Regions from separate parts of the Xenorhabdus sp. PB62.4 genome, predicted to be linked through region 2. Evidence: predicted binding sites of a transcription regulator. Region 2 holds the regulator's gene; the other holds the start of a gene.
What was found. The regulator PurR, encoded in region 2, represses purine synthesis genes. The targets are predictions, from matches to a motif close to CANGCAAACGTTTGCNTG.
Positions count from the first base shown of each region.

Region 1: a site for PurR is predicted at 2,259-2,276, ahead of purL (phosphoribosylformylglycinamidine synthase). Genes of this name have one in related genera too.

Region 1 covers NZ_NKHR01000004.1:259,087-262,521, forward strand. The annotation lists gene purL (phosphoribosylformylglycinamidine synthase) at 1-2,173, opposite strand, end outside; gene mltF (membrane-bound lytic murein transglycosylase MltF) at 2,441-3,435, shown strand, end outside.
Region 2 covers NZ_NKHR01000028.1:30,868-34,302, forward strand. The annotation lists gene punR (DNA-binding transcriptional activator PunR) at 1-749, shown strand, start outside; gene purR (HTH-type transcriptional repressor PurR) at 753-1,778, opposite strand; gene sodB (superoxide dismutase [Fe]) at 2,336-2,914, opposite strand; gene Xenpb_RS16830 (Grx4 family monothiol glutaredoxin) at 3,274-3,435, shown strand, end outside.

The DNA of each region.
Region 1 (3,435 bases), on a different contig from region 2:
CAGAAGCGATATTGGTCAATGCTTCCCCAACTGCCATACGTGCCGAGGCAGCAAAATCCAGTAATGCAATCGGTGCCCGCTCTCCCATTGACATAGCTTCACCGTAATAGCTGTCTAAACTGGCAGTAGTCACTGCACAATCTGCCACAGGGATTTGCCACGGGCCAACCATCTGATCACGGGCAACCATACCTGTTATGGTGCGATCCCCAATCGTAATCAGGAATGTTTTCTCTGCAACAGCCGGTAAATGCAGAACACGTTTTACGGCTTCCGCAAGATCAATCCCTTTACGATCTAAATGTTGCCCTTGTGCTTTCAAGACCTGCACATTTTTTAGCATTTTGGGTGTCTTGCCGAGCAGCACATCCAAAGGCATATCGATTGGCTGATTATTAAAATGGTTGTCATTCAATACAAGGTGTCGTTCTTCTGTTGCTTCCCCAATCACAGCATAGGGAGCACGTTCCCGACGGCAAATTTCTTCAAACAGAGCAAGCTGCTCAGGGGCTACCGCCAGAACATAACGCTCTTGAGATTCATTGCACCATAACTGTAATGGGCTCATTCCCGGTTCATCATTGAGAATGTTACGCAGTTCAAAGCGTCCGCCTCGGCCGCCATCACTGACTAATTCAGGCATAGCATTTGATAAGCCACCAGCCCCTACATCATGGATAAACAGAATGGGATTTTTCTCCCCCCGCTGCCAGCAACTATCAATCACTTCCTGACAACGACGTTCCATCTCTGCATTATCACGCTGCACAGAGGCAAAATCTAAGTCCGCATCAGATTGACCCGATGTCATTGAGGATGCAGCACCGCCCCCCAAACCGATATTCATGCTTGGCCCACCCAACACAATTAATTTTGCGCCAACTGGGATATCCCCTTTCTGGACGTGCTCTTCACAAATATTTCCAATTCCCCCTGCCAGCATGATGGGTTTGTGATAACCACGTAGTTCTGTACCGTTATGGGAGTACACGTTTTCTTCATAAGTTCTGAAATACCCCAACAATGCCGGACGACCAAACTCGTTGTTAAACGCAGCACCGCCCAATGGCCCTTCCAGCATGATATCCAACGCACTGACTATACGTTCAGGCTTACCGAAATCTTCTTCCCACGGCTGTTCAAAGCCGGGAATTTTCAGGTTTGAGACTGAGAATCCTACCAATCCAGCTTTAGGTTTGGCTCCTCGCCCTGTTGCACCTTCATCACGAATTTCTCCGCCAGAGCCGGTTGCAGCACCAGGCCAGGGCGAAATTGCCGTCGGATGGTTATGGGTTTCGACTTTCATCAAGATATGAGCGTGCTCTTGATGGTAATCATAGATACCCGTTGCGGGATCAGGGAAAAAGCGACCAATATGGGAGCCTTCCATCACAGCAGCGTTATCTTTATAAGCTGAGAGCACATGATCTGGTGTCTGTTCAAATGTATTTTTGATCATTTTGAACAGCGACTTGGGTTGGGCCTGACCATCAATAACCCAATCTGCATTGAAAATTTTGTGGCGGCAGTGTTCAGAATTCGCCTGAGCAAACATATAGAGTTCAACATCCGTCGGATTACGTTCCAACATCTGGAACGCTCTCACCAGATAATCAATTTCATCCGCAGCCAGAGCCAAACCCAGTTCAATATTTGCTGATTCCAGTGCTGTCCGTCCCAATTGCAAGACATCAATCTGTTTCAATGGCGAAGGTTTTTGTTGGGAAAACAGCGCATCAGCCTGTTCAAACTCCGTGAACACACTTTCCATCATGCGATCATGCAATAATGCTGACAGCGCTTGCCCCTGCTCAGCATTCATACCAGCACCCTGAATATAATAGGCAATTCCCCTTTCTAAACGGACAATCTGGTTTAGACCACAATTGTGGACAATTTCTGTCGCTTTCGATGACCAAGGAGATATTGTTCCCGGCCTTGGTGTCACTAACAATAGTTGACCTTTCGGCTCATATTCAGCCAAAGAGGGACCATACTTTAATAGCCGATTTAATTTTTCCCGTTCATCTCCTGTAATTGGAGCGCTAACATCTGCAAAATACACATATTCTGCATAAATGCCTGTAACAGGAAGCCGCTGATCTTGGCACTGGGAAAGGAGCTTAGTAATACGAAACGCTGATAAAGCGGGCGAGCCACGCAGAATTTCCATAATAATAGGTTCTCTCATCTTAGAAGCAAAGCCTGACTGATGCCTCAGGGGGAAACGCGAGACATTATAGAGGAATGTTCGCCCTGACGAAACCGTTTGCGTGACCATTTATTAACCTAACAATACACTTAATAAAGCTTCTAAATTAATTTAATAAAGTTGCACATCCCAATTTTGTTGCGCAAAATTCTCGATTACTGGGAATTTGACCATGCTATTATCTTATATTTCACACGGGGCCTAATCGCACTGGCGAGAGATAACTATTTGAGTAATATAAAGATTAATTATTTTGTTATCGTTATTATCGCGCTCCTCTCTGCTGCCATCATTGGCCTGAACATCAATTGGCCCAATAAACAGCAGGAGCAGATAAACAAAATTCTGGCACGGGGAGAGCTTCGGGTTAGTACCATTACCTCTCCTCTGATTTCTCTTAACAATAAAAATGAACCCACGGGATTCGACTATGAACTAGCCAAACGGTTTGCTGATTATCTGGGTGTTAAACTTGTCATTAAATTTCGTACCAACATTAACCAGCTTTTTGACGACTTAGAAAATGATAAAGCCGATTTTTTGGCTGCAAGCCTTATCTATAATAGAGATAGGCTGGATCAAACACGCACGGGCCCTGCCTACGCATCAGTCTTACAACAGCTAGTTTATCGTAAAGGGACAACGCGCCCACGCTCGTTTAATGATTTAAAAGGCACTCTCATCGTCACCGCTGGCTCAACCCATGCAAGCGAACTAAGAAAATGGAAAGAGCAATCTTATCCTGATTTAACTTGGCAAGAGACGTCACACGAAAACGCTCAGCAATTACTTGAACAAGTTTCCGAGGGGATAATCGACTATACAATCAGCGATTCAATCAGCTTAGCCCTGCAACAGCGTATTCATCCCAATTTAGCCGTTGCTTTTGATGTCAGTGAAGAACGTCCCCTGACTTGGTATTTAAGACGAAATGATGATTATAGTCTCTATTCAGCCATGCTTGATTTTTTCAGCATGTTGGCTGAAAACGGCATTATGTCGCGGCTGCAAGAAAAGTATTTCAGTCATGTCGGTTCGTTCGACTATTTCGATACCATTTCATTTATTCGCGCTATCAATACAACATTACCGACATATCAGCCAATTTTTGAAAAATATGCCGGTTCACTTGATTGGCAATTAGTGGCATCTATTGCATGGCAAGAATCGCATTGGGACCCTCAGGCAACATCGCCCACTGGCGTCCGTGGCCTGATGATGCT
Region 2 (3,435 bases):
GTGATGTGGATTTAACTGAGGCTGGAGTTATTTTTGTCAAGGAGGCTAGATCTGTTATCAAAAAAATGAATCACACCCGACACCAGTGCCAGCAAGTGGCTAATGGATGGCGGGGACAATTCAGTATTGCGGTTGATCAAGTTGTAAAGCCGGAGCGGACACTTCAGTTGATTTTGGATTTTTACCGCCATTTTCCAGATATTGAATTGTTTATCTATCCTGAAGTTTTTAATGGGGTATGGGATGCTCTTGTCGATGAGAGAGTAGATGTTGCCATTGGGGCGACACGTGCCTCTCCTGTCGGTGAGCGATATAGCTTTAGGGATATGGGATTCATGCCCTGGTTGTGTGTCGCCAGCCCTGCACATGAACTGGCTGCAATATCGGGAAAACTGAACGATGATCAAATTCGGCTTTATTCCAGTTTGTGTCTTGAAGATACTTCGCGCAACTTACCTAAACGCGATACATGGGCCTTGGATAACCAACGGCGATTAGTTGTGCCTGATTGGGATGCCGGATTGAGTTGCCTGATGGATGGGTTGTGTGTCGGGATGGTGCCCAAGCATCGTGCACTGCCGTTGATCCGTAAAGGAAAGCTGGTTGCACTGGAACTTGAACAACCACTGCCTGATAGCCCATGTTGCTTAACATGGTCAGAAGAATGCCATTCACCAGCATTAAGTTGGTTACTTAATTATCTTGGAGATAGTGAAACACTTAATGCTGAGTGGTTGCAGGAAAATTAACTATTAACGGCGATAATCGATAAAAGGTCCATCCGCCACGGAGCGACGCTCAACGAGACGCGGATGGACTTCAATAGTTTGTGCATCTTCACGCTTATTAACGATCCTATCCAATAGCATTGAGAAGGCCATTTGCCCCAGACGTTCTTTGGGCTGGTGGATGGTTGTTAATGCTGGTGTAAAATAGCGGGCATTACGAATATTGTCATAACCGATGATAGAAATGTCTTGCGGAACGCGTAATCCCAATTCATCGGCTGCGCAAATTGCACCCATTGCCATAACATCACCACCGCAAAAAACAGCAGTTGGGCGATGCTTTTGATTCAGGATTTTACACATGGCCTGATAACCAGATTCAGGTTCAAAATCACCTTGTACAATCCACTCGTCCCGAATAGTAATATTGGCTTCTCTCAGTGCCTTGAGAAAACCTTGATGACGTCCGCCTCCGGTATTTCTTGCCAATGGCCCCGGAATAGATGCAATATCACGATGGCCGCGTTCAATAAGGTAACGACCTGCCAAGTAACCACCATGAAAAGCGTTGTCAATAATTGCATCAGTAAAATCCCCTCTGGATTCTCCCCAATCCATAACTACCATGGGAATATTACGATAGTCTTCCAACATACCTAAAAGTTGTTCAGGATATTCTGAACACATTACCAGCAAACCATCTACGCGTTTTTGCGCTAACATTGCGAGATAAGCTTTCTGCTTATCAAGATTGTTATGAGAATTACACAAAATCAGTGTGTAGCCTTTGCCATAGCAGCTATTTTCAACAGATTCTATGATTTCAGCAAAATAAGGGGCTTCACTTGATGTTGCCAGCAATCCAATGGATTTGGTGTGGTTAACTTTCAAGCTGCGAGCAACGGCGCTGGGAGAATAATTCAGCTCCTTAATCGCAGCCCAAACTGTAGCCTTTGTATCTTCGGCGACGAAGCGGGTTTTATTGATAACATGGGATACGGTTGTGGTCGAAACACCAGCGCGTTTAGCCACATCTTTAATCGTTGCCATGATAAAAAGGACTCCTGACCTTATGGTCTAAATTTATATACCCTTCATTTTTCAGGCTGCCACATGGTTGATTGCTCTAACTTGTGTCACTTTGCAACCTGAAAGCTATTGGATATAGATATTTGTTAAGCGTTTGCCAATATATTTATATATAGAGTGATGGTTGGCAATAATTTAGCGATGAACCTTGAATTTTGTCTGATCTAGCTCAAAAGTGAAAGTAATAATCGATGTTATAAAGAGTATGGTTCAAGGATTACAGTATAGTTTTTTAAATAATGCAATAAATAACCATCTAAAGCTTATGGTATTGAGATATCTTAATTTTCACATTGAGGATAGTCTATGGATACAGATCTGAAGTTGGGATTATTGGCTGCCAGCAGTGCATTAATCATGATTGTTTTTCTGGGAAGCCTTTGCCTTATCTGATCGAGTTCGAGAAAAAGAATTGAGGTATAACATTACTTGTTCCAAGGGTAGGTGCACCTGTTCATAATGTGGTGAACAGGTGCACTTGCCCTTGTTATTTCAAACAGGGACGAGAATTAATCTTATTAAGCCAGATTTTCTTCAACAAATTTCCAGTTGACTAAAGCCCAGAAGTGCTCCAGGTATTGAGGACGCGCATTGCGGTAATCGATGTAATATGCGTGTTCCCAAACGTCAACTGTCAGTACTGGCTTATCTTCGCCTGTCAGTGGAGTTGCTGCGTTAGAAGTATTAACGATAGCGAGGCTGCCGTCAGTTTTCTTGACCAGCCATGTCCAGCCAGAACCAAAGTTTTTCAGGGCGGCGTCAGTGAACTGCTGTTTGAACTCAGCAAAAGAGCCGAAAGCACTATTGATAGCATCTGCTACTTTTCCGGTTGGTTCGCCACCACCATTTGGTGACAGACTATGCCAGTAGAAAGTATGGTTCCAGACTTGCGCTGCGTTATTGAAGATGCCGCCTTCAGATGTTTTGATGATTTCTTCCAGTGATTTTCCGGCAAACTCGGTCTCTTTAATCAGATTATTCAAGTTTACAACATAAGCGTTGTGATGTTTGCCGTAATGATATTCCAGAGTTTCTGCAGAAATGTGTGGTTCCAGGGCATCTTTGGCATAAGGTAATGCTGGTAATTCAAAAGACATTGCATGCTCCTTTTTAATATCGGTTTTTTGGCTCTGTAAACCATGACTTAGATACTGAATCATGGGCAGAGCAAATTTAAGCTTATTATCATGTTGCTGTTTTGATAATTATCTTAACAACTTTTTTGCTAAATAACAGGAGAAAAGATGCTACTTAGCTGCGAACTGGCGTAGAACTGAACTATAACATGAACTTAATACGGCTAATTAGGATAAAATACCTGATGAATACTTGTTGTAAATCATGGCAAAAATTTGCCACGGAAAGTTCGCGGTAGAAAAATCAGAGTAGAAAGTGGTATTCTGAATCAAACTTTTCTGATGCTGATGAATAGCACTTGCAGTTTAAGGAAGCAAAAATGACGACTATGAATACGAACACTAACACAGTTACTAATACAACAACTGAAGAAACTATTGAAAAAATTAAACGCCAAATTAGTGAGAACCCAATCCTGCTGTACATGAAAGGTTCTCCTAAATTGCCAAGCTGTGGTTTCTCTGCACAGGCAGTTCAGGCA